2 regions of the Microbacterium sp. SW12 genome follow, and region 2 is predicted to be linked to the other one. Evidence: predicted binding sites of a transcription regulator. Region 2 holds the regulator's gene; the other holds the start of a gene.
The links. The regulator HrcA, encoded in region 2, represses chaperone genes, less so after heat shock. The targets are predictions, from matches to a motif close to TTNGCACTCGNNNNNNNCGAGTGCNAA.

Region 1: a site for HrcA is predicted at 4,315-4,341, ahead of MICSW_RS12935 (Hsp20/alpha crystallin family protein). Genes of this name have one in related genera too.

What each region holds. Positions count from the first base shown of each region.
Region 1 covers NZ_AP024335.1:2,546,662-2,561,724, reverse strand. Annotated here, with positions in the region: gene MICSW_RS12965 (class I adenylate-forming enzyme family protein) at 1-209, opposite strand, end outside; gene MICSW_RS12960 (DUF5684 domain-containing protein) at 544-921, shown strand; gene MICSW_RS12955 (asparagine synthase) at 1,007-1,627, shown strand; tRNA gene MICSW_RS12950 (tRNA-Arg) at 1,716-1,788, shown strand; gene MICSW_RS12945 (CaiB/BaiF CoA transferase family protein) at 1,914-3,104, shown strand; gene MICSW_RS12940 (acyl-CoA dehydrogenase family protein) at 3,091-4,266, shown strand; gene MICSW_RS12935 (Hsp20/alpha crystallin family protein) at 4,425-4,886, shown strand; gene MICSW_RS12930 (DUF2804 domain-containing protein) at 4,985-6,016, shown strand; gene MICSW_RS12925 (MarR family winged helix-turn-helix transcriptional regulator) at 6,129-6,572, opposite strand; gene MICSW_RS12920 (DUF2207 domain-containing protein) at 6,616-8,454, shown strand; gene MICSW_RS12915 (MFS transporter) at 8,585-9,796, shown strand; gene MICSW_RS12910 (aggregation-promoting factor C-terminal-like domain-containing protein) at 10,214-11,086, shown strand; gene MICSW_RS12905 (YrhK family protein) at 11,296-11,595, opposite strand; gene MICSW_RS12900 (long-chain-fatty-acid--CoA ligase) at 11,718-13,436, shown strand; gene MICSW_RS12895 (isopenicillin N synthase family dioxygenase) at 13,712-14,758, shown strand; gene MICSW_RS12890 (TetR/AcrR family transcriptional regulator) at 14,752-15,063, opposite strand, start outside.
Region 2 covers NZ_AP024335.1:1,633,686-1,648,748, reverse strand. Annotated here, with positions in the region: gene leuS (leucine--tRNA ligase) at 1-2,066, shown strand, start outside; gene MICSW_RS08260 (ComEA family DNA-binding protein) at 2,160-2,738, shown strand; gene MICSW_RS08255 (ComEC/Rec2 family competence protein) at 2,790-5,138, shown strand; gene holA (DNA polymerase III subunit delta) at 5,148-6,176, shown strand; gene rpsT (30S ribosomal protein S20) at 6,232-6,492, opposite strand; gene MICSW_RS08240 (alpha/beta fold hydrolase) at 6,600-7,325, opposite strand; gene lepA (translation elongation factor 4) at 7,438-9,285, shown strand; gene MICSW_RS08230 (DUF1990 family protein) at 9,296-9,940, shown strand; gene hemW (radical SAM family heme chaperone HemW) at 9,940-11,148, shown strand; gene hrcA (heat-inducible transcriptional repressor HrcA) at 11,259-12,293, shown strand; gene dnaJ (molecular chaperone DnaJ) at 12,342-13,457, shown strand; gene MICSW_RS08210 (16S rRNA (uracil(1498)-N(3))-methyltransferase) at 13,460-14,197, shown strand; gene MICSW_RS08205 (HIT domain-containing protein) at 14,250-14,597, shown strand; gene MICSW_RS08200 (PhoH family protein) at 14,662-15,063, shown strand, end outside.

The DNA.
Region 1 (15,063 bases), 910 kb from region 2:
GCCCGGATGCCGAGAGCGCTCAACTGCTCCGCGCAGGCCGCTGCCCGGCGCTCGAGGGCGAGGTAGGTCAGCTGGACGTTGCTGTCGCGCACGCACGGTGCGAAGGAGCCCGCGGAGGGGCTCGTCCAGGGCAGATGCGTCAGGTCCGCGGCAGCATTCCTGCCCGCCTGGGTCTGCGTCACCCGGATGTTCGTATCGGTGCCAGACATCGTCACTCCACTTCTGCGCCCGCCGTCAGGGGGCGCACGACTTCTCTGTCGTCGAGTGCGGCGTGGTGCCGCCGCGCTGGACCCACGCTAGAAACCCGGATCACGGGAGACAGTGTTCGAGATGATGAACTTCCGGACCGCGTATGTGCACTCTGCATCGCGGTGACCCGAGGGGGATGTGTGCTCCGGACGCCTTCAATGACGACAGCTACCCGTTCGACACGGGGCTCGGTGTGATCGCACCGGGTGACGCGCACAAGGCGTCGTGGCGGATCGCTGCGGTTTCCTGAGAGTTAGCTGGAAGAGCGGGTCGCTTTCGCCCTAGGCTGTGGCCATGCTCGCAACCTCCATCACCGACCAGGCCAGTGTGTCGTCCCTGTGGACGACGTCGATCTTCGGGCTGGTGATCTACGTCATCGTCGTCGTTGCCCTGTGGCGGGTCTTCGCAAAGGCGGGGTGGCCCGGCATCCTGGCGATCATCCCGATCGTGAACATGTTCATCCTCGTGAAGATCGCCGGATACTCCGCTTGGCTCGGGCTGCTCTACTTCATCCCCATCGCCAACTTGGTGCTGGCCATCATCGTGGCGATCAAGGTCGGTGAGAGATTCGGCAAGGGGGGCGCGTTCTCCTTCTTCCTGCTGTTCCTCTTCCCCTTCATCGGATACCTCATCCTCGGCTTCGGTGACGCCAGGTACGCCAAGCGCGCCTGAATCTGATCCCATCACCCTCGCGGGCGCCGGCCATGGGTCGGCGCCCGCTCTCATGCCCCGATACCCTCTACCCAGGAGGTTGCGGATGGGCAGGACGGCCGATGCGATCGCTGAGGGCGTCATCATCGCCATCGCGGCGGCGCGTCTGAGCATCCGAAACCGGATTCTGGTCGACGCGATTCGCAACGACAGCGCCTTCTCGGTTGACGCCGTGAAGCCGTTCGCCCGGCAGACTCTCGAAGCGCTCGCCGATGAGCAGTCGGCAGCTGCAGATCGCGCCCGGGCCGACTGGCGCCGCGCGTGGGGGAGGCAATCCGACCCGAGCGGGACGCACGACTACCGAGGGCGTGACTCCCGGAATCTGCGGCGGCGCGCCCGACAGTACACGGGGGTTGCCAAGGAGCTCCGTGAGAGGGCAACCGACGACGCGGCACTCGAGCAGCTGATCGAGCAAGCGCGCGATGCCGCGTGGGGCGATGTCGAATCGAACCTCGAGCGGCGCCTGATCGTTGAGGCGATGCGACCGGATCTGGATCCCGACTACGCGTCGATGCGCGCAGCGCGGATGCAGTCGATCAGGCTCATCGACCTGCCGCGCCTCGCATCGCACCAGCGCAGACTGAGCAGCCCGGCGGCGGCGGCGCCGATCGTTGATACCGACGACTCCGGTCCGGTTCCCGACGGTGAGAGACCCGAGGGAGGGTGAGTCTCGGTGCGGTCTCCCGCGATTCGCTGTCTGAGGCATTCGTGGGGTAATCTGGACGCTGGTTTGCTCGCGGAAATGAGCGGACCATGCGCCCGTAGCTCAATGGATAGAGCATCTGACTACGGATCAGAAGGTTAGGGGTTCGAGTCCCTTCGGGCGCGCACTGTGTTGAGACAGTGATGAGGTCCCTGAGCCCTACGGCTCGGGGACCTTCTTCGTTTCCCGACGTCCAGGGAACTCCCTCGGTAGGGTTGTCTCACTCTCACCGGGAAGAGCGAGGAAGCGGATGCCTGGTCCGATGCCCCTGGACGGCGTCGTCGTCGCCGACTTCAGTCGCGTGCTCGCAGGACCGTTGGCGGCATCCACTCTCGCCGACCTCGGTGCCGACGTGATCAAGGTGGAGCGCGCCGGATCCGGAGACGATACTCGGCGGTGGGGCCCGCCGTGGACCGCTAACTCCTCCTCCTACTTCGAGTCGGCCAACCGCGGGAAGCGCTCCATCGCGCTCGACTTCGGCGACCCCGCGGATCTCGACCTGGCGTGCCGACTGGTCTCACGCGCAGACGTCGTCGTCGAGAATTTCTTGCCCGGCACCCTCGAGCGGTTCGGGCTCGACTACGAGAGTGCGCGTGCGCGCAATCCCGCCATCGTCTATGCGTCGATCACGGGGTTCGGTAGCAAGGCCGGCGCCCACGCGGCTGGCTACGACTTTCTCGTGCAAGCGGTGGGCGGTCTCATGGACATCACCGGGCCGCCCGGATCCCCATCCAAGGTCGGCGTTGCGATCGTCGATGTGCTGACGGCTAAGGATGCCACGGTCGCCATCCTCGCTGCCCTGCACGAGCGTTCCCGGAGCGGGCTCGGGCAGCACGTCGAGGTCGCTCTTCTCTCGAGCCTGCTCGCGGCGCTGGTGAACCAGGCCTCGGGGTTCCTCGCGACGGGCCACTCTCCGCGCTCGCTCGGTAATCGGCATCCGTCGATCGCGCCCTACGAAGCTCTCGACACCGGCGACGGCGTTCTCGCGCTCGCCGTAGGAAACGACCGGCAGTTCGCGCGGCTGTGCGAGGTTGTGGGAGCCCCCGACCTGGCGACCGATCCGCGCTTCGTCACCAACGCGCAGCGCGTTGCCCACCGGGATGAACTGGCGGCAGCACTCGAGGCGCGCCTGCAAGCCGACGCCGCGGCATCGTGGACGACGCGGCTGATGGATGCCGGGGTGCCGGCCGGCACGATCGGCAGCGTCGCCGACGGCTTCGCTCTGGCAGAGCGGCTCGGCCTTGAGCCTCGGGTGCCGGTCGAAGGCGGTACCGACCAGATTCGATCTCCGTTGCGGTTCACGCGGACACCGATCCGCGGGTACGAACGCCCGCCGCGGCTCGATGAGCACGGTGACGAGATCCGCCGGTGGCTTGCCGGCCCCGATCCGACCGGTCGCGCGAGTGACCTGCCCCAAGGAGAAGCCCGTGGCATCCAGTGATGACGTGATCGACGTCGCCGACATCGACGCGCTGCTCAGCGACGACGAGCGCGCCACGCGTGATGCGGTCCGCGCCTTCGTCGAGCGGCGCGTGATTCCGCACGTCGGTGACTGGTTCGAGCGGGGCGAGATCGATGATCTGCGGGGCCTCGCGAAAGACCTCGGTCAGCTCGGGGTGCTCGGCATGCACCTCGAGGGATACGGGTGCGCGGCTATGTCGGCCACCGAGTACGGCCTGGCATGCCTCGAGCTCGAGGCTGCGGACTCTGGCATCCGTTCGCTCGTCTCGGTGCAGGGGTCGCTCGCGATGTACGCGATCTGGCGGTGGGGGAGCGAAGAGCAGAAGAATCAGTGGCTGCCCGGGATGGCGGCGGGGGAGATCGTCGGATGCTTCGGTCTGACCGAACCGGATGCCGGGTCCGACCCCGCGAGCATGCGAACGCGAGCCCGACGCGATGGTGACGATTGGGTGCTCGAGGGTCGCAAGATGTGGATCACGAATGGGTCGGTCGCGGATGTCGCTGTCGTTTGGGCGCAGACCGAGGGTGGCATCCGGGGGTTTCTGGTTCCGACTGACTCCGCGGGGTTCTCAGCGCCGCAGATCCAGCACAAGCTGTCGCTGCGCGCATCCGTGACTTCCGAACTGGTGCTGGATGCGGTGCGCCTGCCCGCGGATGCCGTGCTCCCGGAGGTCCAGGGACTTCGGGGTCCGCTCAGCTGTCTGAACGAGGCGCGATACGGTATCGCCTGGGGCGCGCTGGGTGCAGCGCGATCGGCACTGACCGCCGCCCTGACCTACGCCGCGGAACGGACGCAGTTCGGCAAGCCGATCGCGGCGTTCCAGCTCACGCAGCAGAAGCTCGTCGACAGCGTGGTCGAGTACGAAAAGGGGCTGCTGCTCGCGCTTCACCTTGGTCGCCGCAAGGATGCCGGCGAGCTCACACCGCAGCAGGTGAGCCTGGGCAAGCTCAACAATGTACGGGAGGCGCTGGAGATCTGCCGCACCGCCCGCACGATCCTCGGCGCAAACGGAATCTCCCTCGAGTACCCCGTCATCCGTCACGCCGCGAACCTCGAATCAGTGCTGACATATGAGGGCACCGTCGAGATGCACACGCTCGTGCTTGGCCAGGCGATCACGGGCATCCCGGCCTTCCGCTGAGACGTTCTTCGTGTTCGCCGAGAGCGAGCCTCTCGTGCGCTCGGATATCTGGCACTCGAATGGTGAGAGTGCTAATCTGAGATCAGTTGAGTCGAGGTGACTCAACTTCTAGAACTCGGTCGGATGCCGCATCCGGCCCCGCTCATGAAGGAGACGAGATGGCAAACTATGACCCGCTCCGCGAGATGGAGCGATTCGCGAACGCACTCTTCGACGGCAACCGGCGCGGACCGCGCCAGATGCCGATGGACCTCTACCGTGACGGCGACCACTACGTCCTCTCGGCCGACCTTCCGGGCATCGACCCGGGCTCGGTCGACGTGGATGTCGACGGTCAGCTGCTGACGATCCGCGCCGAGCGCACACTGACGTCGCAGGAAGGCGTCAAGTGGATCACGCGCGAGCGTGAGGCCGGCAGCTTCCTGCGTCAGCTGAGCCTCGGTCAGGGGATCGACACCGAAGGCATCGCCGCCAGCTACGCGCACGGCGTGCTGACGGTCACGATTCCGGTGAGCCCCAAGGCCAAGCCGCGCAAGATTGACATCGCGACCGACGCGCCCTCGACGATCACGGTCGACGAGTCCCACAGTGAGATCCAGGAGGCCGGCGCCAGCGCCTGACCTGCTCTCCAGAAGCCCCCGGCCCGAGAACGGACCGGGGGCTTCTGCGTGCTCGCTCGGGCGCGAGGATGAATAGTCCCGCATCTAGGCTGGAGCGCGTGTCGACGACGACTCGTTTCCCCAAACAAGACTCTCGCAGTGAGATCACGGCTCCGGTCGAGCTCACCCTTCCCGACGGTCGCCTGAACCCCGCGGCTCTCGGCTGGGCGCGCTCCCCACTGATCCGGACCGGCGGGATTGGGCCGCGCCGGTTCTGGGGGCGCAATAAGCGCTGGGAGTACTGGAACATCATGACGCCGCGATACATCGTGGGTCTCACCGTGTCAGCCATCGACTACGCCGCGGTGCACGAGGTGTGGATCTTCAATCGCGACACCCGCGAGGCTGTTCATCGCGCGGCCACCGTGCTTCCCGCTCGCGGGGTCAGCCTGCCGCCAACGCTGGGTCAGGGTCCCGCTTCTGCCCGGGCCAAGGATCTTCGGATCGAGGTCACGGAGGAGCCAGACGGCGTTCGGATGCGAGTCGAGGTCCCACGCGCATCCGTCGATGTTCTCGCCGAGAAGCCTGCGGGGCACGAAAGTCTGGCCGTCGTCGTGCCCTGGACTAAGCGGCGCTTCCAATACACGGTCAAGGATGTCGCGCGTCCCGCACGTGGCACGGTGACGGTCGACGGCACGGTGTACGACCTGCCGGCTGGCGAGTCGTGGGCGGTGCTGGACCACGGTCGCGGGCGATGGCCGTACGACATCACCTGGAACTGGGGCGCGGGATCGGGCCGCTACCAGGGCAGCGTGATCGGGATCCAGGTCGGCGGAAAGTGGACCGACGGCACCGGCGCCACCGAGAACGCGTTTTTCATTGATGGACGGATGCACAAGATTCACGAGGACCTGACCTGGGAGTACGACCAGGCAGACTTCCTGCGTCCGTGGTCAGTGCGCGGCGGCGGTCTTGACGCCCGATTCGTCCCGTTCTATGACCGTGTCGCGCGAACGAACCTCGGCATCATTGCGGCGGCGACGGATCAGTGCTTCGGCGTGTGGTCAGGGGCTTTCACGACGGCTGGCGGCGAAGTCATCCCGTTCGACGGTGTCGAGGGGTGGGCAGAACACGTCCACAACCGTTGGTAGCGGATCACGCCCGGGATCGCCTGCCGCGCCGTTTGCAGGATGAACTGGCGCCGAGGTCTAGAAGAGAGTCGAGACTCCGGGTCTCGTCCTGCGTTCGGCCCGGATGCAGGCTTCAGCAGTCTGACGCGCGGGGGCCGCGGAGCTTCGAGGTGAGCGTGCGGAGCTGTTCGAGTTCGGTGTCGCTCAGGGTTGACATCCGTTCGGCGATGGACCTGCCGTGAGCTGAGGCGACCTTGCGAAAGAGACCGGCACCCCGATCGGTCGCGGTGACCACCGCGCCGCGGCCGTCGTCCGGATCCGAGCACTTGGTCAGCAACCCCGAGGCGACCATCCTGTCGACCAGGCGCGAGACACTCGGCTGGCTGATCAGCATGTTGGATGTCACATCGCGCAGGCGCGCCGACATCCCCGGCGCGCGGGTGACGGTGAGCAGGACGTCGTACTCGCCCTGCGTCAGTTCGCCGACGATGAAGTCGCCACTGATCTCGGCGAGCACTTCGTGTTGCGCGCGGAACAGACTCTCCCAGGCGTCGATCGCCAGTCGCCGGTCCGTCATGCACACCAGAGTACGACCATGCCGGCGCCCGTAGGCTGATCACATGTCAGCTCGGATCCTGACGCGGCGGGCCGTCGGCGCCGCCGCGGCCGCCGCCCTTGCTCTCGTCGCCCTGGTCGCGTGTTCGGTGAGCGTGTCGTTCGGCGACGAGGCTGCCGCTGTGTCGACAGACGTCAACGACTTCGTCTTCGAGAGCATGGCTGCCGACTACACCCTGGGCCGTGCGGACGATGGAACCAGCACGATGACCGTCGTCGAGACATTCGTCGCGGTCTTCCCGGAGTACGACCAGAACCGCGGGATGCGCCGCATCCTGCCCGACTCGTACCTTGGTGCCCCGCTGCACCCTCAGCTCGTGTCGATCACCGACGCCGAGGGAGCCCCGCGGCCCGCCGAGGTCGAGAGCGAGGACGGGGTCTACGTCATGACCTCGCGCGCCGACGACTACGTGCATGGCGCGCAGACCTACGTCTTCACCTACACGCTCGAGAACGTCGCCCGCTTCTTCGACGACACCGGGGTGGACGAGCTCTACTGGAACGTCAATGGTGTCGACTGGGCCCAGCCCTTCGGGTCGGTCTCGGCGACGCTGCATGTGCCGGCAGAACTCGCATCCGCACTCACGGGGGCGGAGTCCTGTTACGTCGGTGCGGCAGGCGCTACCGACCAGTGCCCGATCGCCTCGACGACGGATGCCGACGGCGGCGTGACAGTCACGGCATCCGCCACCGACGTGCTGGCCTACGAGACCGTTACGATCGCCGTGGCCTTCGACGCCGACACCTTTGCGTCCTTCGACAGCTCGTACGTCGCGTCGCCGTTCGGATGGCTGCAGGCTCTCGCGTTTCTCGGCGTGATCGGTTCGTTCGTATGGGCGATCGTCTTCCGGACCAGGATGCTGCGTGACGAGCCCGGGCGGCCGACGATCATCGCCGAGTTCAACCCGCCGCCGCGGATCGACGCGCTGGAAAGCGCGGTGCTGCTGGGAAAGACGACCAAGGCGATCCCGGCTGAAGTGCTCGAACAGGCGGTCGTCGGCAGCATCCGTATCGAGGAAGCCGGTCGCAAACTGTTCGGCGGTCTGAAGCTCAAGGCGGTGCTGCTGGACCCCGCGCGCGCGGACGGTGACGGCTTCCTGCTGCTCCAGGGACTGTTCCCGCACATGACACCCGGCGAGGAGTACGAGTTCGGATCGAACGACACGCGGCTCTCTTCCGCTGCGCGCCGCATCATCAAGGCCGCCGAACGGGAACTCGACACCCGAGGACTTCGGCGTGCGGTTCCCAGCGGCTCGCGGTTCTGGCCGATGTTCGGGTCGATCGTGTTCGGCATCCTGACGATCGTGTTCGGGTTCTTCGCGCTCGGCGCGTTCGTGGACGCCACCATCCCTGTGCTCCTCATGATTCCGACGTTCGTCATGATCTTCGTGGTCGCACTCCTCGTGTCCCGGAAGCCTCTGACCGCTGCCGGCGCCGAGACCCGCGATCATCTGAAGGGCCTGCGGATGTTCATCGAGTGGGCCGAGGCTGACCGGATCCGGATGCTGCAGTCGCCGCAGGGTGCCGAGCGGTTCGCTGTGGACGAGGCCGGCGCGCGTGTGGATCCCGCGAATCCTCGTCAGATGCTGCGGATCTACGAGACCTTGTTGCCGTATGCCGTGGTCTTCGGCCAGGAGGAGGAATGGGCAGAGCATCTCGCTGTGCTGTATGACCAGACCGGTGTTCCCGGCTGGTACGTCGGCACGGCGGGATTCAACGCAGCGGCGTTCTCTTCGGGCATCTCCACCCTCTCGACGACGACCACCTCGTCCACCTCGGGTGGTTCCAGCGGTGGCGGGAGCGCCGGCGGTGGTGGCGGCGGTGGTGGCGGCGGCGGAGTCTGATTCGCTCCGCGCCGGGGTTCAGGGCAACATGGACGAAATCCTCCGCTGATAGAGTCCGACCCACAACAGTTCATCAGCGGGCGGGCGACGTCATCCGGGTCGGGGGATGCGTCGGAAAGAGATTCCGTCTGTGACCGATCCGTCGTCGGGGCGTTCTGCCCTTGCCGCCTACCGCGCCCTGCCATCTCTCGCCGGCTGGGGCTATCTCATTGCGACGTCATTCGGACGCCTCCCGGTGTCCATGGTGCCGCTTGCCATCCTGACCCTCGCGACCTCGGCGACCGGTTCAATCGCGGTCGGAGGAGTCGCCGCCGCCGCGACGGCGCTCGGGGAAGCGGTCGGAGCCCCCGTCGGCGGCGCCCTCTCTGACCGGTGGGGTCAGCGCCGCGTCCTCATGATCGGCGTCGTCGTCAATGTCGCATCCGCCGTGGCCTTCGTCCTCACCATCGGGAACGTGCCCGACGGTGTCGCTGTCGCGCTCGCGGGATTGGCTGGTCTCTCCCTGCCGCAGGTCGGACCTCTCTCGCGGGTGCGCTGGCTCGCGATGTCGCGCGAAGACGTCTCGGCGGCGTTCGCGTTCGAGGGCGTCGTCGATGAGGTCGTCTACATCATCGGTCCGGCGCTGGTGGGGATCGTCGCGGTGGCGCTGTCCCCGCAGGTCTCGCTGCTGGCGGCGGCAGCGCTGATCGCGGTGTTCGTGACGCAGTTCGCTCTCCACCGCACCGCCGCACTGGTGCCGCGCCGCGACACGAAGCCGGATGCCGAAGCCGTAGAGGTGGCAGAACCTGGCCGCGCTCGCTGGGCGATGGCGGCCCTCGTGCTCGGAGGCATGCTCGCGATGGGCGTGTTCTTCGGGGCGAGCCAGGCGGGGCTCACGGCGTTCGCGCAGGCTCAGGGGATGCCTGATGCGGGTGCGCTCTTCTATGCCGTGATGGCAGTCGGTTCAGCGGTCACGACGTTGGCGATGGTCGCCCTCCCGCCCTCGATCGGGCCCTGGACGCGATGGATCGGCGCAGCCGTCGGCATGGCGCTCGGTGGCGTCGGCATGACCCTTGCCCCGACCGTCCCGATCGTGCTGCTGTTCGCGGTGTTCGCCGGCGCCTTCCAGGGGCCGGCGCTGCTCACGCTCTACGGCGTCGCGGGCTCCATCGTCGAGCGCGGCCGGGCGGGAGTTCTCATGACACTCACCGGCAGTGGGGTGGTGTTGGGTGTCGGCATCGGTACCGCGGCCGGTGGCGCCGGAGCCGCGACCGGGGGCGCCGCGGTCGCGTTCAGCCTTGTCGTGGCGGCATCCGTACTGCTTGCCCTGCTCGGCGCTGTCGGGCGGCTCGTGCGTCGCTGACTGAGCTGGCGCCGGGGCGTCGCGCAGGCACAAGTAAGGGCCGGTCGGAGAGGCTTCCGACCGGCCCTTGTCCCTTGCACCAAGAGTGTCCTGCAATCACATGCCGGTAGCTGCCACAGCAAAACAACTACCGTGCAAGCACTCTATAACGGTGAGGTAACGGAAGGGAAGACCTCGCCGTTATCTTTTTGTGATTCATAGCTGACGCATGATTCGGTCAGGCTTCGTGGAGCTTTCGTTCAGGATCAGCACCCAGACTCGGAAACTTGTGTGCCGTCCCGAGGCACTCTCTTTCCGGGCCCACTGGTGCTGCCCGCTTGATTCTCCGATCAGGAAGCCACTGAATTCGTGCGTCAACGCTCATCGTCAACTCCTTTCCTCTCCCGCCCTCGTGCCCGTGCTCTGACTGCAGCTGCCATGGGTGTGACCCTGCTGCTGGGTGCCTCATCGACGGCCGCATTCGCGGACACACCCGCCCCCGCGAGTGCGTCGACACTCGGCGGTGAAGCGCCCCCGCTTCCCGCATCCATCCAGACGGAGGCATCCTCTGTTCAGTCCCTGACCTCGGATGCCGAGGCGGCTCTTGCCGCCGCCGCGACGGTGGTTGCTGACGCCGATGCTCTGAACGAGGAGGTTGCGGCATCCGGGCTGACGGTCGAAGCTCCGACAGCCGTGTCGGTATCGGCGGTGGACGTGGCAACCGCCGATCTCGAGGGCCTGGATCTTCTGCCGGTCGTGCTGCTGCCCTCGCTCACCTCCGCGGTGACGGATGCTGTTGCCGATGCGCAGGCGGACATCGACGCACTGCGTGAGCGACTCGCTGCTGCCGTCGCCGCCGAAGAGGCGCGCCGGGCTGCGGAGGAAGCCGCCGCCAAGGCCGCGGCTGAAGAGGCCGCGCGCGTCGCAGCCGAGGAGGCTCGCCGAGCCGCTGCCGCTGCTGCTCCGGCCGTATCCGGTCCGGTCGCTTCGACCGGTGACAACTCCCCGGGTGCGGCGCAGGCCGCTGCCCGTGACATCATGGCGTCGCAGTACGGCTGGGGTGACGGTGAGTTCTCGTGCCTCGTGTCGCTGTGGAACAAGGAGTCTGGCTGGAACTACGCCGCCTACAACGGTTCCAGCGGCGCAACCGGTATCCCGCAGGCGCTGCCGGGCAGCAAGATGGCGTCAGCCGGTGGCGACTGGGCCACTAACGCCGTCACGCAGGTGCGTTGGGGCCTTGGTTACATCGCCGGACGCTACGGCTCGCCGTGCAACGCGTGGGGTCACTCGCAGTCAGTCGGCTGGTACTGACTACGGGGCACAAGTAAGGGCCGGTCGGAGAGGCTTCCGACCGGCCCTTGTCCCTTGCACCAAGAGTGTCCTGCAATCACATGCCGGTAGCTGCCACAGCAAAACAACTACCGTGCAAGCACTCTATAACGGTGAGGTAACGGAAGGGAAGACCTCGCCGTTATCTTTTTGTGATTCATAGCTGGTGCACGATCCGCGATGCGGAAACATCAGTAATCCCCGCCATGATCGGTCCGGTCTGGAGTGTCAAAGCGCTGGAGATGTATTCGCCGAGCAAGCCGGATGCTCGGCCGAATGAGCAGCTGGACGCTGCCGACGATGAAGAACCACGTGCCGACTGTCGAGGTGGACTCCGAGAGGAAAAGGACGCTTCCGACAACGAACATCACGCCGATGAGGAAGTCGTTGGCGGTGCTGAGGGTCTCGTAACGGTTCCGGATAACGAGCTCGTCGTGTCCAACAGGAATATTGAGGTCGGTCGGATCTTGGTTGTTCTCAGAATCGGCCATCGCGACATCGTGCCAGACCGCCCGCCGCGACCGCGACCCCGGCCGTGTTCGTATCGACGTATGCCCGGCGGGACGTATGGGCCTCCGTAGACTGGCGCGCGCTGCCGATCAGAAACGAGACGATGAGCATCCCGAACCCGTCTGAGCACTCGTCGCCGCTGGCCCACCGCCCGTGGCTTGCCGCCTACGCCGACGGGGTGCCCGCGGACATCGACCCGGTCGACCAAACGCTCGTCGACATGCTTTCGGCATCCGTCGACCGCTACCGCAAGGACGTTGCCCTCGAGTTCTTCGGCGAAACGACCACCTACGGCGAACTGGGGGAGCAGGTCGAGCGGGTCGCGAACGGATTGCGCAAGCAGGGGGTCGTCGCGGGTGACCGGGTAGCGCTCGTGCTGCCGAACTGCCCGCAGCACGTCGTGGCGTTCTACGCGATCCTGCGCCTGGGCGCCATCGTCGTCGAGCACAACCCGCTGTACACGGCTCGCGAACTGCGCCACCAGTTCGAGGTGCACGGCGCGGTAGCCGCGATCGTGTGGGACAAGGTTGCCGACACGGTCGCCGAGATGCCCTCAGACGTCAGGCCGCGAACGATCGTGTCGGTTCGGATGCCGGACGCGCTGCCCCTGGGCAAGCGACTTGCCCTGAAGCTCCCGGTCCCCGCCGCGCGGGAGACCCGCACCGCGATGACGGCGACACCGACCGCGAGGAAGCTCGTGGCGTGGAAGACGTTGACGACTGCCCGCCGTCTTCCCAAGAAGACCGCGAAGCCGGCGCTCGATGACATCGCGCTGCTGCAGTCGACCAGCGGAACGACCGGAACACCGAAGGCCGCCATCCTCAGCCACCGCAATCTGCGCTCGAACGCGGCGCAGGGCCGGGCATGGGTGCCGGGCCTGAAGGAAGGCGCCGAAACGTTCTATGCGGTGCTTCCTCTGTTCCACGCGTACGGCCTCACCCTGTGCCTGACCTTCGCGATCTCGATCGGGGCGCGTATCGTGCTGTTCCCCCGGTTCGATGTCGACGCGGTCGTCACTGCCGCGAAGCACTCGCCGCCGACCTTCCTACCGGCCGTCCCGCCGGTCTACGACGCCCTCGCCCGGGCGGCTGCCCATCGGCGGATCGACCTGCGCAGCATCCGGTTCGCGATCTCGGGGGCCATGAGCCTGCCGATTCCCACTGTGACGCGGTGGGAGGAAGCCGGCGAAGGCCTCCTGGTCGAGGGATACGGGATGACCGAGTCCTCACCCGTCGCACTCGGAAATCCCATCGGTCCCACGCGGCGCCCCGGGACGGTCGGGGTCCCGTTTCCGAGCACCGAGATCCGCGTCGTCGACCCCGATAGCCCGACCGTTGATCGCGCCATCGGGGAGGCGGGGGAGCTGCTCATCCGCGGACCCCAGGTCTTTCAGGGGTATTGGGAGCGCCCTGAGGAGACAGCCGTAGCCCTGCTTCCGGGCGGCTGGCTGCGCACTGGCGATATCGTGACCGTCGCTGAGGACGGTTTCGTCACGGTGATCGATCGCGTGAAAGAACTCATCATCACAGGTGGCTACAACGTGAGCCCGAGCGAGGTCGAGCAGGTGCTCATGCTGCATCCGGATGTCGATGCCGCGGCCGTCGTCGGCGTCCCGCGCTCCTCGGGGGGCGAGGATGTCGTGGCAGCCGTCGTCATGCGGGACGGTGCCCACTTCGACTTCACGGGACTGCGGGACTTCGCACGTCAGCATCTCGCCGGCTACAAGGTCCCGAAGCGCATCGTTGACGTTCCCGACTTGCCGCGCTCGCAGATCGGCAAGGTGCTGCGCCGCTCGGTGCGCGAGAGTCTCACCCGAGGCTGAGGCCCTCCCCCCAACCCGCGCCCCCGCGGTGCAACTGACCCACAGGTGCGGCAGTTTCGTGCATCCGCTATACATCGATGCGCCGCGGATGCGCACAACTGCCGCACTCGTGTGACGTTGAGCCGGACGCGGCGCAGCACCTGTGAGGTCGAATCGAGGCGACGTAACGCAGGCGAAACGCCTCGCGCGTATCGTGACGCGTAACGCTCATGAAAGCGAAAGCCCGCACCCCGCGGGTGAGTGGAAAGCGTGAAGCGGCTCGAGAAGGAGTTGCTATGACATTCCAGGTCCCCCTCGTGGACATCACCGCATACGTGACCGACGGGACACCCACCGCCAAAGCCGATGTTGCTCGCCGTATCGACGACGCGTGTCGCACCGTCGGGTTCATCCAGATCACCGGTCACGGCATCCCGGATGCCGTGATCCACGGCCTCACCGAGGCTATGGATGCCTTCTTCGCCCTGGACCTCGAGACGAAGAAGACCTACCGGACCCCGCCGCAGATCAACCGCGGGTACAGTCCGCCGAAGTCGGAGTCGCTGAGTCTCAGCCTCGGCGTCGAACAGGCGAGTCGCATGAACGACTTCTTCGAGGCGTTCAATATCGGAGCATCAGCCGCCACCTATCCGCACATGGCGGAGCTTCCACAGCCCGACTACGCCGAGAACATCTGGCCCACGGTCGACGGGTTCCAGGCGCAGGTCGAGGCGTACTTCGCCGAGGCTGCCCGCGTCGCCCGGGTTATGACGCGGATCTTCGCCGACGCGCTGGGACTCGACCCGGAGTTCTTCGTCTCCCGCACCGATCACTCGCTGGACGTCATGCGGATGAACAACTACGCGCTCCCGCCGGGGACCGACGTGACCCTGGACGGCGACCTCATCGGCATGGGCGAGCACACCGACTACGGGATCGTCACCATCCTGTGGGCCGATCAGGTGAAGGGCCTGCAGGTGCTCGGAGCTGACGGCTCGTGGAACGACGTATCGCCGGCTGACGACGCCCTCCTGATCAACCTCGGCGACGTCACCGCCCGCTGGACCAACGAGCGCTGGATGTCGACACTGCACCGCGTGAAGCCACCCGTGATCAATGGCACCATCGAGCGACGCCGGTCGGCGGCGTTCTTCCACGATGGAAACGTGGATGCCCTGATCGAAACACTGCCCTCGTGCGTGGACGCCGATCATCCCGACCTGTACGAGCCGGTCACCGTCGGTGAGCACATCGCCGCGAAGCTTGCCGGATCGCGCGCTGGCGTGCGCAATGCGTCTGCTCAGCGGGAGTCGGCGCGCGTCCTCGCCAGCCAGCGCTACTGAGGATCTCGGCGTCCGAGGCGCGCATCGAGACCGTCGAGCAGAAGCATCAGACCGAAGTCGAATCCTGACCCCTGCTCAGAGGCGTGAAGGTTCACGTGCTCGATGAGATGAGTGTGTCCGACCTGTTCGAGATAGGCCAGGGCGGCGTCGCGTTGCTCCAGTTCGGTGGCGGCATCCGTCGGCGCGAAATCGAGGGCTTGAATGACGTACCCCTGGATGTAGGCCTCGAGCACGTGATGGGCGTGAAAGGCCTGTTCGGGCGTGAATCCAGCGCTGCGCAGGTGCCCGAGGGATGCGTCGATATA
Region 2 (15,063 bases):
ACTGGTGCCCGGTCGACCAGACGGTGCTGGCGAACGAGCAGGTCGTGGATGGCCACTGCGAGCGATGCGGCGCCGAGGTCATCAAGAAGAAGCTCACGCAGTGGTACTTCCGCATCACTGATTACGCCGATCGTCTGCTCGACGACCTGAACCAGCTTGAGGGCTTCTGGCCCCACAAGGTCATCCAGATGCAGCGCAACTGGATCGGCCGTTCAGTGGGCGCCGACATCGACTTCGAGATCGAGGGTCGCGACGAGAAGGTCACGGTCTTTTCCACGCGCCCCGACACGCTGTACGGCGCAACGTTCATGGTGGTCGCACCCGACAGCGATCTGGCTGCAGAGTTGGCATCCGGGTCGACGCCGGATGTGCAGAGCGCCTTCCGGGACTACCTCGAGACCGTGCAGAAGCAGACCGAGATCGAGCGTCAGAACACTGATCGCCCCAAGACCGGGGTTTTCTTGGACCGCTACGCCGTCAACCCGATCAACGGCGAGCGCCTGCCGATCTGGGCCGCCGACTACGTGCTGGCCGACTACGGCCACGGCGCGGTGATGGCGGTGCCGGCGCACGATCAGCGCGACCTCGACTTTGCACGGGAGTTCGGCCTACCCATCCGCGTTGTTGTGGACACGACCGCACCCGCCACGGGTGCCATCCCGGTCATCGGGGAGGACGGTCCGCTCTCGGAGGATGCCGATGACATCGAGTCCATCGATCCCGCGAAGACGGGGGTGGCGCTCAGCGGTGAAGGACGTCTGATCAACTCCGGGTCGCTGGATGGCCTGAGCAAGCGGAACGCCATCGCGCGGATCACCGAGATTCTTGAGACTGCGGGCACGGGGCGCGCCTCGAAGTCGTATCGCCTCCGCGACTGGCTCATCTCTCGCCAGCGCTTCTGGGGTACGCCGATCCCGATGGTGCACACCGAGGACGGTCGTATCGTCCCGGTCCCCGAGGACGAGCTGCCCGTCAGGCTCCCCGACGCTCACGGCCTCGACCTGGCGCCCAAGGGTACGTCCCCGCTCGGGGGCGCTTCCGAGTGGATGGCTACCACCGACCCTGAGACCGGTGATCCAGCCCTTCGCGACCCCGACACGATGGACACGTTCGTCGACAGCTCGTGGTACTTCCTGCGCTTCCTGTCACCGGGCAACGACTCGGTTGCTTTCGACCCCGCAGAGGCGCAGCGCTGGGCGCCGGTGGACTTCTACATCGGGGGTGTGGAGCACGCCATCCTGCACCTGCTGTACGCGCGCTTCATCACCAAGGTCCTGTTCGACATGGGACTCGTCGACTTCACCGAGCCGTTCTCGAGCCTGATCAATCAGGGCATGGTGATTCTCGGCGGCTCCAAGATGTCCAAGAGCAAGGGCAACCTCGTGCTCTTCCACGAGGAGCTCGCGACGCACGGTGCCGATGCGCTGCGCGTGGCTCTTGCCTTCGCGGGCCCCGTCGAGGACGACAAAGACTGGGCCGATGTCTCCACGACGGGTGCGCAGAAGTTCCTCTCTCGCGCGTGGCGCATCGCGCAAGAGGTCACGAGCGAGCCGGATGTCGTCTGGGCGGAGGGTGATGTCGCGTTGCGCCGAATCACCCACCGCCTCTGGGCGGAGGCTCCGGGCCTCGTCGAGCAGACGAAGTTCAATGTCGTCGTTGCGCGGCTGATGGAGCTGGTCAACGCGATCCGCAGAACCATCGACACCGGTGCGGGCCCCGCAGACCCGGCGGTGCGGGAAGCAGCCGAGGCTGTGGCGATGATCCTCGACCTGTTCGCCCCGCACACCGCTGAAGAGATGTGGGAAGCGCTCGGCTACGAGCCGTTCGTCGGGCTCGTCGGGTGGCGTCAGGCCGATCCGACGCTGCTGGTCGAAGACACGGTCACGGCGGTCGTGCAGATCGACGGCAAGGTACGTGCGACGCTCGAGGTCTCTGCCAAGATCGACGGCGCCGACCTGGAGGCTCTCGCTCGCGCCGACGAACGGGTGCTCCGCTCGCTCGCCGGACGCGACATCACACGGGCCATCGTTCGCGCTCCGAAGGTCGTCAGCTTCAGCACGAGCTGACGCCTTCCTCCCCACGGGAGGTCTGCGAGAGCTTCTGCACCGCTTCGGTCCCCCCGTCGCTCGGTGACTGAGTCATCGCCATAGCGTCGCGATGTGGGTGGGCTTGCGCGCGAGGAGCGACGTCGCTGGGGCGTCGGTGCTGTCGTCATCCTCGCCCTTGGCGGTCTTGCGATCGCGGTGATCGTGGGGATCGTTCGGGGTGCCGGATCCGCTCAGTCATTGGCCCCAGCGCCGGTGACGGTGGCCACGGCGTCCACCTCGCTCTATGTCCACGTCTCGGGAGCTGTGAACGCTCCAGGGCTGTACGTTCTGCACGCCGATGCGAGGGTCGTCGATGCGGTGGCTGCGGCAGGAGGACTCGCCGAGGATGCCGAGGCTGCCGGGGTCAATCTTGCGCGCCCCGTATCGGATGGGGAGCAGGTGATCGTGCCGCGCGTGGGGGAGGCACCGGCAGCTGGACCTGCCGGTGTCACGGCCGACGGCCGGGTGAACCTGAACACCGCGGATGAAGGAGCGCTCGACACGCTCCCGGGCGTGGGGCCAGCCATTGCCGGACGGATCATCGAGTGGCGGGAGGCGAACGGGCGGTTCGCGAGCGTCGATGATCTGTTGTCGGTCTCCGGGATCGGACCCAAGATGCTCGAGTCCCTTCGTGATCTCGTCACGGTGTGAGCGGGCCGCCCTGTGCTGAGCGGAGGGCGGCGATGGCGTGCCGCGCGGCTCGTGCCGGCCGCGGTGGTGGCATGGGCGACGGCTTTCGTGCTGGTGAACGCTCCTGCGCTCGCGCCGATGGCGGTCATGGCCCTGGCGGCGGCCGGCGTCGGTGGGGGAGTTGTGCTCGGTGCGATCTCGCGACCGCGCTCCTCGACCGTGGCCGCGGAGGCCGGCGGCGGCTATCGGCGCGCACCGGGGACGGTGGGCATTCTGTCTGTTGTCGTTGTGGCTGTCGCGGCGGGCGCTGCTGTCGGCATCCATGTTGCGTTGGCGCAGCCGGGGCGGGATGCCGCGCTCGAAGCCTTCGGAAGCGGCTCGCGTGTCGTCGAGGTCGAGGCGATCGTCAGCGGCAAGGTCGAGCCGCGCGCGGGCGGCCAGCGCGCGTTCGATGCGTCGATCCGACTCATCGGGGCTGATGGAGGTGCGATCTCCGGCTGGACTGACGCGGCAGTACGCGTGTCGGGCGAGCAGGTCAGCAGCGGGCTGGATGTGGGCGCACGTGCACGGATGAATGGAACGAGCAGGCCGGCGTATCCGGGAGATCGTGCCGTTGTTCAGATCCTGGCGCACGAGATAGAGGTCGTCGAACCACCCACCGGCATCCTGCGCATCGCAGCCGACCTCCGGCAGTCGCTGGTCCGAGCCGCCGCGGGTCTGCCCGGCGGCGGGGGAGAGCTCGTTCCTGGACTCGCGGTGGGTGATACCTCAGCGGTCAGCTCCCAGACGGATGCCGACATGAAGGCATCCTCGCTATCCCACCTCACCGCAGTGTCGGGCGCAAACTGTGCGCTCGTCGTGGGGATCGCATTCGTCGTTGCGGCTGGACTCGGGGCTGGGCGCCGGGTCCGCGTCGTTTCCGGTCTCGGTGCGCTCGTCGGGTTCGTCATCCTCGTTACGCCCGAGCCCAGCGTCGTCCGCGCCGCGATGATGGCAGGAATCGCCATGCTCGCCGTCCTGCTCGGTCGCGCTGGCGCGGGGGTCGCGCTGCTGAGCGCGGCCGTGGTCCTGCTCCTGCTCTTCGATCCCTGGTTGGCGGGCTCACTGGGGTTCGCGCTTTCGGTGGCCGCAACTGGGGCGCTTCTGACGCTGGCCCGACCGCTTGCATCGGGGCTGACGCGTGCCATGCCGGCACCGCTGGCGCTTGCCCTCTCCGTGCCGCTGGCCGCCCAGCTGGCGTGCGGACCGCTGCTGGTGCTGATCGACCCAACGGTGCCCCTCTGGGGTGTGCCGGCGAACCTTCTCGCCGCACCCGCCGCCCCCGCAGCGACGGTGCTGGGGCTTGCCGCGTGCCTGGCCGCGCCGTTCCCGGTGCTGCAGAGCGGCCTGGCAGCACTCGCGTGGCTCCCGGCAGCCTGGATCGCCGGGATCGCGGATGTCGCGAGCGGGTTGCCCTTCGCACGCGTTCCTTGGGTGAGCGGACTCGTGGGCGCTCTCTCACTCGCTGTGGTGGGCGGACTCGTCGCCCTCGCGCTCGGCCTACCCGCACAGAGCCCCCGGTCCGCCCGCATCCGTCGTGGCTCGGCGCTGCTGCTCGCAGCTCTCGTCACCATCTGGACCTGCACGACCGTTGTCACCGCGATCACGCAGCGGTGGGGCATCCCCGGCGACTGGTCGATTCTGATGTGCGATGTGGGCCAGGGAGACGCCGTGCTCGTGCGCAGCGAGGGCGCGACGGCGCTCATCGACACGGGTCACGACCCCGCGCTGGTGAGCGCATGCCTCGACCGGGTCGGCGTCACACGCCTCGACTTGCTCGTCCTGACGCACTTCGACAAAGACCACGTCGGCGGCACCGAGGCGGTGATCGGGCGCGCCGAAACCGTGCTCCACGGTCCGACCGACGGAAGCGCCGACGAACGGCTCCTGGAAGAGCTCGCGGCAGCTGGAGCGCAGGTGGTGTCGGCTCAAGAGGGGATGACGGGAACGCTCGGTGGCGCCCACTGGAGCGTGCTCTGGCCGCGTGCCACGGCGCTGTTCGCTGCGGGTAATGACTCGTCGGTGACCGTAAGTATCGAAGGCGGTGGCGTCCCACGATCGCTCTTCCTCGGCGATCTCTCCGCGGATCCGCAACGGATGCTGCGCGCGAGTGTCAGCGGCGTCGTTGAGATCGTCAAGGTGTCCCACCACGGCAGCGCTGATCAGGATCCTGGTCTCTACGAGCAGATCGCGCCGCGCGTCGCGCTCATCGGGGTGGGAGCCGACAACACCTACGGTCACCCCACCACGACGACGATCGCAATGCTGCAGGGCAGTGCCGTCGGGCGCACCGACCAGGACGGGATCGTGGCGGTCGTCGGAGAGGGCGACACCCTCGCTCTATGGCGGGAGCGGGCGGCGTCTGTCGTGGGTGGCGGCTAGGCTTTCGGCATGGCTGCACCCCGTCGCTCGAGTTCCTCGAAGTCGGCGATCCGGCAGGTACCGTGGCGTGATCCGCGTCCTGCTCCCATCGTGCTGGTCTCGGGTCCCGAAGACGTCTGCGCAGAGCGTGCGATTGCGGGTCTGCGTGACTACGTCCGCGCAGAGGACCCCGCCGTCGAGGTGACTGATCTGCGTGCCGACGACTACGTGGCGGGAACGCTGCTCACCGTCACGTCGCCGTCGCTGTTCGGTGAGCCTCGGCTCGTGCGCGTCTTCGGAGTCGAGAAGGCATCCGACTCGTTCCTCACCGAAGCCGTGGCCTACCTCGAGTCGCCCCAGGAAGGCGCAACCGTCGTTTTGCGCCACACGGGCGCGAGCGTGCGAGGCAAGAAGCTGCTCGACGCGATCCGGAGCGGAAAGGCTGATGCTGTCGAGATCGCCTGCCCCGCGGTCAAGCGCGATAGCGACCGCTACGACTTCGCCGCTGCCGAGTTCTCTTCCGCGAACAAGCGGATCGCGCCTGCCGCCCTCCGTGCGCTCGTCTCGGCGTTCTCCGACGACCTCACCGAGCTCGCCGCGGCATGCCAGCAACTCATCGCGGATGTCGATGGTGATGTGACCGACGAGATCGTGCGGCGCTATTACGGCGGACGCGTCGAAACCACAGCCTTTGCCGTGGCAGACACCGCCATCGCGGGACGCTACGGCGAGGCGCTCATTACGCTGCGGCACGCTTTGGCCAGCGGAGCTGACCCGGTGCCGCTTGTCGCGGCGATCGCGTCGAAGCTGCGGACGATGGCGCGTGTTGCCGGCCTGCGCGAGTCCTCTGCCGCGATCGCGGCCCGGATCGGGGTGAAGGACTGGCAGGTTGACCGTGCCCGCCGGGATCTCACCGGCTGGAACGAGGAATCTCTGGGCCGAGCCATCCAAGCTGCGGCGCGAGCGGATGCCGAGGTCAAGGGTGCCTCGCGTGACCCGATCTTCGCTCTTGAGCGACTCGTCACCGTGGTCGCGACGCGCAGCGAGTTCGGGAGCTGACGCCCAGAACGACAAAGCCCGCCCCGAAGGGCGGGCTTTGCATGAAGCGTGAGGCTTAGAGAGCCGCGACCTGCTTCGAGATCGCCGACTTGCGGTTTGCAGCCTGGTTGGCGTGGATGACGCCCTTGCTGACTGCCTTGTCGAGCTTCTTGGTCGCCGTGGCCAGAGCCTTCTCGGCGGCGGCCTTGTCGCCGGCGGCGATGGCCTCGCGGGTGCGACGCACCTCGGTCTTCAGAGCGCTCTTGACTGCCTTGTTGCGCTCGTGAGCCTTCTCGTTGGTCTTGTTGCGCTTGATCTGCGACTTGATGTTCGCCACGTGGAGACGTTCTTTCGTTCGAGTGATGGATGGACTGCCGGCGACGAGAGAGGGGCGTCCACCAGCGATCGTGAGGGTAAAACCCACACACAAGCCAATCAGCGAGTCTACCAGGTCTGTTCGATGGTCGTGAGCGCAAGGTTCAGGACCGCGTTGAACACGCGAGGACGCATGGCCGTAACCAAGTGACTCGTCCGCGGCACAACGATCAGTTCGGCATCCGGCGCGACCCGCGTGAACAGTCGCTCGTTGACCCGCAACTGGTCGAACTGTCCGTTCACGAACCACAGGGGGACCTCGATCCGGCCGAGTGCAGACAGCAGATCCAGCACGGACAGACTTCGCAGTGCCGTGTCTTGCGCGTCGAGCGCATAGCCTCCGGCGCCGAAGTCTGCCCGTGTCTCGGGCGGAAGGGTGGCATCCAGCACCCGTTCGCTCAGCCACGCTCCGCGGTCCGGAAGCGAGTCAAACCCGCGGGCGAGAAGTCGATAGGTCTGCAGGGCGGTGCCGCGCGGAATCGCCGTGCAGGATGCAGCAATGAAGCCCGCGATCGGAGGGGGATTCTCCTGGCCGGCGTACTCGATCGAGAGCAGACCTCCCATGGAGTGGGCTGCCAGCAGCACCGTCCCGTGCTCATCCGCAGCCTGGCGCACGGCATCATCGATCGTCGCGAACGCGCCCTCGAGCGAGAACGTCTCGCTCATCCGAGACCCGTGCCCGGGGAGATCGACCGCCGTCACGGGGTTGCCGCGGTCGGTCAGGTACTGCTCTTGTGCCCGCCACATCGTGCGCGAGGTGCGGATGCCGTGCACGAGAACCACCGCGACCGCCATGGGTTCGAGGATACGGTGCGCCGTGTCGTCTCGCTTCGCTCGCTGGGCGAGCGCAACCCGTGCGCCCAGTAGGCGAAGGCGGGGGTACGCGCGCCGGTAGAATCGTGCGGATATGTCCCCCCGTGCCTCTACGCCGCTGCAGCCGGCAGCCACGCCGCCCGCGCAGATCCGCAACTTCTGCATCATCGCGCACATCGACCACGGCAAATCCACCCTGGCCGACCGCATGCTGCAGATCACGGGTGTCGTCTCCGATCGCGACATGCGCGCGCAGTACCTGGACCGCATGGACATCGAACGCGAGCGCGGAATCACCATCAAGAGCCAGGCGGTGCGGATGCCGTGGCAAACGGATGCCGGCACCTTCGCGCTCAACATGATCGACACTCCCGGTCACGTCGACTTCACCTACGAGGTGTCGCGTTCGCTCGCAGCGTGCGAGGGTGCGGTCCTGCTCGTGGATGCTGCGCAGGGCATCGAGGCGCAGACCCTGGCGAACCTTTATCTGGCGCTCGAGAACGATCTGCACATCATCCCCGTGCTCAACAAGATCGACCTGCCCGCCGCCGACCCCGAGAAGTACGCGGCAGAACTCGCCAGCCTCATCGGCGGCGACCCGGCCGATGTGCTCCGCGTCAGCGGCAAGACCGGTCAGGGCGTCGAAGAGCTGCTCGACCGGCTCGTCGCCGAAATTCCGGCACCCACCGGTGACGCCGATGCGCCGGCCCGCGCCATGATCTTCGACTCCGTGTACGACGCCTATCGAGGCGTCGTGACCTACGTGCGAATGGTCGACGGCAAGCTCGAGCCGCGTCAGCGCATCCAGATGATGTCAACGCGGGCGGCGCACGATCTGCTCGAGATCGGGGTCTCCAGCCCCGAGCCGACCCCGACCAAGGGTCTTGGCGTCGGGGAGGTCGGCTATCTGATCACGGGCGTGAAAGATGTCCGCCAGTCGAAGGTCGGCGACACAATCACGGACCAGCGAAAGCCGGCATCCGACGCACTCCCGGGGTACACCGACCCGAAGCCCATGGTCTTCTCTGGCATCTACCCGATCGACGGCAGCGACTACGCGGATCTGCGCGAAGCGCTCGACAAGCTCAAGCTCTCGGACGCTTCGCTGCAGTACGAGCCCGAGACCTCGGTGGCGCTGGGCTTTGGATTCCGTTGCGGATTCCTCGGCCTCCTGCACCTCGAAATCATCACCGAGCGTCTGTCCCGCGAGTTCGGCCTCGACCTCATCACCACGGCGCCGTCGGTGACCTACACGGTCACGACCGACACCGGAGAAACCGTGACGGTCACCAACCCCAGCGAATACCCCGACGGCCGTGTCGCCGAGGTTTCGGAACCGGTGGTGAAGGTCGGCATCCTGCTGCCCAAGGACTACGTGGGTACCGTCATGGAGCTGTGCCAGTCCCGACGCGGGTCGCTCCTGGGCATGGATTACCTCAGCGAGGACCGCGTCGAGCTGCGCTACAACATGCCGCTCGGTGAGATCGTCTTCGACTTCTTCGACCAGCTGAAGTCGAAGACGCAAGGCTACGCGAGCCTCGACTACGAGCCGGCTGGGTCGCAGACCGCCGACCTCGTCAAGGTCGACATCCTGCTACAGGGCGAGAAGGTCGACGCCTTCAGCTCGATCGTCCACCGCGACAAGGCGTACGGGTACGGCACGATGATGACCGAGCGCCTGCGCAAACTCATCCCGCGCCAGCAGTTCGAAGTGCCCATCCAGGCCGCCATCGGAGCGCGGATCATTGCTCGCGAGAACATTCGCGCGATCCGCAAGGACGTGCTGGCAAAGTGCTACGGCGGTGACATCACCCGCAAGCGCAAGCTCCTCGAAAAGCAGAAAGAGGGTAAGAAGCGCATGAAGATGGTGGGTCGCGTCGAAGTGCCACAGGAGGCGTTCATCGCAGCCCTCTCGGGCGACGTCGAGGGCAAAGAGAAGTAGTCTGATCGCCATGCGCCGCGGAACCTTCCGGGACGAGACCGTCGATTATGCAGCAGTCGGGGCCACTCAGGCTCCCGACCTCATGCAGTACCCGCCGGAAAAGAGCATTCCCGCCGAAGAGTCCTGGCGGATCGGAAGCGGCCAGGCACGATTCGAGTCGGCGACCGAGTCACTCTTGGCGTGGGCGCCGCTGCGTGGCGCCGGGTTGTCGTTGGCAGACATCCGCCCGGCATCCGGGTCCGGCTACGCCGGGGTCGCGTACGACTCGGATGGCGCACCGATCGCGCCGTCGCGTCGCGAAGCCGAGCAGCGCTTTGATGCCGAGGGCACTCCGTATGTCAGTGCCGGCGCGACCGTGCACGTCACCGGCCGGCTCAGCGGATACCGCGCGGATGCCGAACTGCGTGTCATCCTGGCCGTCGAAGAACCCCGGCGCACGGCTTTCGCGCTCGGCACCGTTGGTGGCTCTGTCGTCAGCGGCGAGGAGCTGTTCCTGATCGAGTGGCGCGACAACGACGAGGTCTGGTTCACCGTGCGCGCATTCGATCGCCCCGTCTCGGCGCTCTACCGGCTCGTACCGCGCTTCGTTCGCGGGCGGCGGCGACGGCTCTTCCGGGCCTACCTGACGGCGGTATCGCCCTTGTTCGCTCCCTGATGGGCGCAGCGCTTCCCCTCGGCGATCCCGTTCCGCGCGACGGATCGCTCCCCGGTGCGGTCATCGACCCCGCCACGCCGCTGTCGGCCTACGTCCACATCCCGTTCTGTCGCGTTCGCTGCGGGTACTGCGACTTCAACACCTATACGGGCGAGGAGTTGCGTGGCGCGCGCCGCGAGGACTACGCAGGGACGCTCCTTCGCGAGATCGACCTTGCTTCGGGTGTGCTCTCCGTCCATCCGCGCCCGCTGAACACGGTCTTCTTCGGGGGCGGAACGCCGACCCTGCTTCCCGCCCGCGATCTGGCGGTCATCCTGTCAACCCTGCGGGATCGGTTCGGGCTCGAGCCGGATGCCGAGGTCACCGTCGAAGCAAACCCCGACACCGTGACTCCCGAGGTCACGGAGGAACTGGCCAGTGCGGGAGTCACGAGGTTGTCCATCGGAATGCAGTCGGCCGTGCCGGAGGTTCTTCGCACGCTCGATCGCACGCACCGGCCCGAGAACGTCGCAACGGCGGTGAGCGCGGCACGGCAGAGCGGACTGTCAGTGAGCGTCGACCTCATCTACGGCGCCCCGGAAGAGACGCTCGATCACTGGCGACGCAGCATCGAGGCCGCGCTCGCGATGGAGACCGACCACATCTCGGCCTACGCGCTGATCGTCGAGGAGGGCACCGCTCTGGAGCGCCGCATCCGACGCGGAGAACTCAGCACACCCGACGACGACCTGCAGGCCGCCATGTACGAGCACGCCGACACCGCGTTCGAGGAAGCCGGCTACGGCTGGTACGAGGTATCCAACTGGGCGAAGACTCCCGCCGATCGCTCGCGGCACAACCTCGCGTACTGGCGCGGACACGACTGGTGGGGGTTCGGTCCCGGTGCTCACAGCCATGTCGGAGGGGTTCGATTCTGGAACGTCCGGCATCCTGCCGCCTACGCGCAGCGGCTGGCTGCCGGTGACTCGCCGGGGGCCGGTTCGGAGATCCCCGACGAGGATGCACGACTGCTTGAGCGGGTGATGCTGCGGGTGCGTACGGTCGAGGGCCTGCCCGTGTCGGAGCTGGCACCGGAAAGCCGACAAGCCGTCGCCGGTCTTGTCGCGGACGGACTCGTGGACGGCCGCGGGGCGGTTCGCGGGAACCTCGTACTCACACGCGCCGGACGATTGCTGGCCGACGCTGTCGTGCGCGCACTGACGTCGTGATCTGGGGCGTGGGGGAGAGGCATCCGCTAGAATTGGCACTCTGAGGATGTGAGTGCCAGTGCCACGTCGAGCCGCTCAGACGGCCGACGCCGGATGCGGAAGGAGGCGACATGGTCAGCGAGCGTGGGCTTCAGGTGCTCCGGGCGATCGTGCAGGACTACGTCGATACCCGCGAGCCCGTCGGAAGCAAGGCCATCGTCGAGCGCCACGCGTTCGGCGTATCGGCAGCCACCATCCGCAACGACATGGCGCTTCTCGAAGACGAAGAACTCATCGCGGCGCCCCACACCTCCTCGGGCCGCGTCCCGACCGACAAGGGGTACCGCGTCTTCGTCGACCACCTCGCCGAAATCCGGCCTCTTTCGCCCGCCCAGCGCGCCGCAATCGCGAGCTTCCTGCAGGGGCCCGGTGACCTCGATGGTGCGCTGGCGCGAACAGTGCGGGCACTCACGCAGCTCACCGGTCAGGTGGCGATCGTGCAGTATCCCTCGTTTTCCAAGGCGACCATCACGCACGTCGAGCTCGTTGCGCTCGAGCCTTCCCGGGTGCTCGTCATCGTCGTGACTGACACCGGACGCGTGTCGCAGCGACTTGCGCTTCTGACCGTTGCCCTCGACGAGACGGATCTCGCACGCGTGCGCGCCGAGGTGTCGACACTGCTCGTTGGGCGAAGCGTGCGTCAGGGCGCGAAGCGCGTCGAGGAGCAAGCCGACAGCGACGCGCGAACCGCCCACCAGTCGGCGGTGACCGAGATTCTTCGGGTCGTCCAGGAGGAGCTCGACGAGTTTCGACAGGATCGGCTCGTCATGGCCGGCGCAGCAAATCTCGCCCGGCGCGAGAGCGACTTCCGGGGAAGCATCTACCCGCTCCTGGAGGCGATCGAAGAGCAGGTGACCATCCTTCGCCTGATGGGCGAAATGGTCGCCGACGACAACGGGCTGGCGGCCAGCATCGGACGCGAGAATGAGGCATTCGGGCTGTCTGAGGCATCTGTCATCGCGAGTGACTACGATGCGACGGGCGCCAGAGCCCGTGTTGGCCTGATGGGTCCGACCCGAATGGACTACCCCAGCAACCTTGCGGCGGTGCGGGCGGTAGCGCGCTACCTCACCGGACTGCTGGCTGAGGACGAGAAGGGCCGATGAGCCCGTACGAACTGCCCGCGACCACACGTGGGATGCAGAAAGGTGACCGTGGCTGACCACTACGAGGTCCTTGGCGTGTCGCGAGACGCGTCGCCCGAAGAGATCAAGAAGGCCTATCGACGCCTGGCGCGGGAGCTTCACCCCGACGTGAACCCGGGGGAAGAGGCTGCTGAGCGGTTCAAGCTCGTGACGCACGCCTACGACGTCCTCAGCGACCCGCAGCAGCGGCAGCGCTACGACATGGGCGGCGGCCAGAACGGCGGTTTCGGCGGTGCCGGCGACTTCGGCGGTTTCAGCGACATCTTCGAGAGCTTCTTCGGCGGCGGTGGCGCGGCCCGCGGCGGGCGCCCGCGGTCGCGGAAGGAGCGCGGGCAAGATGCGCTGGTTCGCGTCGACCTCGACCTCAAGGATGTGGTGTTCGGTGTGCATCGCGACATCGACGTCGACACCGCTGTCATGTGCGAGACCTGCAACGGCTCGTGCACGCAGCCTGGGACGACACCGGTTCGCTGCGATATCTGCCACGGCACGGGTCACATCCAGCGCACGGTTCGAAGCCTCCTTGGCAACGTCGTCACCTCCCAGCCGTGCGGCACGTGCCAGGGGTACGGCACGACCATCCCGTACCCGTGCGCGACGTGCCAGGGGCAGGGCCGCGTTCGCGCTCGTCGCACCGTGTCGATCGATATCCCGGCCGGTGTTGACACGGGCCTGCGGCTTCAGCTTCCCGGATCGGGCGAAGTCGGCCCTGGCGGTGGGACGCGGGGCGACCTGTACATCGAGGTCTCCGTCGCGACGCATCCGGTATTCAGCCGCGAAGGTGACGACCTGCTCGCAACGCTCGAAGTGTCGATGCCGGATGCCGTTCTCGGCGCGGCCACGACGATCGAGGGCCTCGACGGGCCGGTGGACCTCGAGGTGCGTCCAGGAGTCCAGTCGGGCGATGTGCTGACTATCAAGGGTCGAGGCATCACACCGTTGCGCGGCAATCAGCGTGGTGACTTGCGCGTTGGCGTGCACGTGGTCACGCCCACGAAGCTCGACGCCAAGGAACGGGGCCTCATCGAGGAGTTCGCCAAGCGCACGAAGGCTCCCGCGCCTCACCTGGCGGAGTTCCATCAGGGTCTGTTCTCGAAGCTGCGCGATCGGTTCCGGAACGGCTGATCGTGCCGCTTCACTTCGTCGTCGACGAACCGCTGGATGCCGATACCGGCCAGACCGTGACCCTCACCGGCGCTGAGGCGCACCACGCCGCCACGGTGCGTCGGGTCCGCGTCGGAGAAACGGTCACGCTCGGTGACGGAGCCGGAGTGTGGCTCGAAGGCGCCTGCGAGCTCGTCGCAGCCCGCGAGGTCCTGGTTCGCGTCACGAACCGGGAGGAGGTACCGCGTCCATCCGTGCGGATCGAGCTCGTGCAGGCTCTTGCGAAAGGCGACCGCGACGAACTCGCGGTCCAAGCGTCGACCGAACTCGGCGTGGATGTCATCACGCCGTGGCAAGCTGCCCGCAGCGTTTCGCGGTGGGACGCGGCCAAGCGTGAGAAGGGTGTCACGCGCTGGCGTCAGATCGCGCGGGAAGCAGGCAAGCAGGCGCACCGTGCGTGGCTTCCAGAAGTCGGCGGCCCGCTGACGACTGCACAGTTGTGCGAGCGGGCCGCGGCGACCCGGATGCTCGTGTTGGAGCCGACAGCGGCGCTGCGTCTCAGCGAATGGATGCCTGACCCGACCGACTGCCGCGATATCGCTATCGTCGTCGGGCCCGAGGGCGGGATCGACGCAGGCGAGCTGACGTCCCTCGAAGCTGCGGGCGCGACGCTCGTGCGCCTGGGCGAGCATGTATTGCGTACTTCCACAGCGGGACCCGCGGCAATCGCTGTGCTCAGCAGCACGCTCGGCCGGTGGTGATCGTGCAAGTGGTAGCTGGGCCCGCCGGAGAGGCCGTCGGTAGACTGAGCGCATGAGCGAACCCTCCGTCTTCACCCGCATCCTGCGTGGCGAGATTCCCGCAGAGATCCTCAGCGAGACCGAGAACGTGTTCGTCATCCGGGATATCGCTCCGCAGGCGCCGCTGCACCTCTTGGTCATTCCGAAGACCGCCGAATACCGCGATGTCACCGAGCTTGCGGCGGGTGATCCTGCGTTGCTCGCCGAGATGGTGGCGGTGGCGGGGGATGTCGCCGCAGAGCATGGCAGCGGCGATTTCCGACTGGTCTTCAACACCGGTCCCGGCGCGGGGCAGACGGTCTTCCACGTGCATGCCCACGTGCTCGGCGGCGACCTTGCAGAAGGCAGTCTCGGTGGCTGATTCGGACAACAGTGCGGAATCCGGAGATCGCGTCACGGAGCGGTTGTTCGCCGACGGTGTAGCCATGGTCCAGCTTCTCGGGCCCCAAGACAGGCTGCTGCGCGTGGTCGAGCGGGAGCACCCGGATGTCGACGTGCACGTGCGCGGGAACGAGATCACTCTCGCGGGAAGCGCCGCAGCTGTGGCCGCGGCCCGAGAGCTCGTCGAGGAACTCCTGACGATGACGCGCACCGGTCACGATCTCGCGCCAGCTGACGTATCCAGCTCGAACCGTATCCTGCGAAGCGATGGCAACCCACGTCCGTCCGAGGTCCTGGGCGAAGCGATTCTCTCCAGCCGCGGTCGGGTGATCCGTCCGAAGACACTCGGGCAGAAGTCGTACGTGGATGCGATCGAGAACACCACGATCACGTTTGGCATCGGACCGGCGGGTACCGGCAAGACCTATCTGGCGATGGCCAAGGCG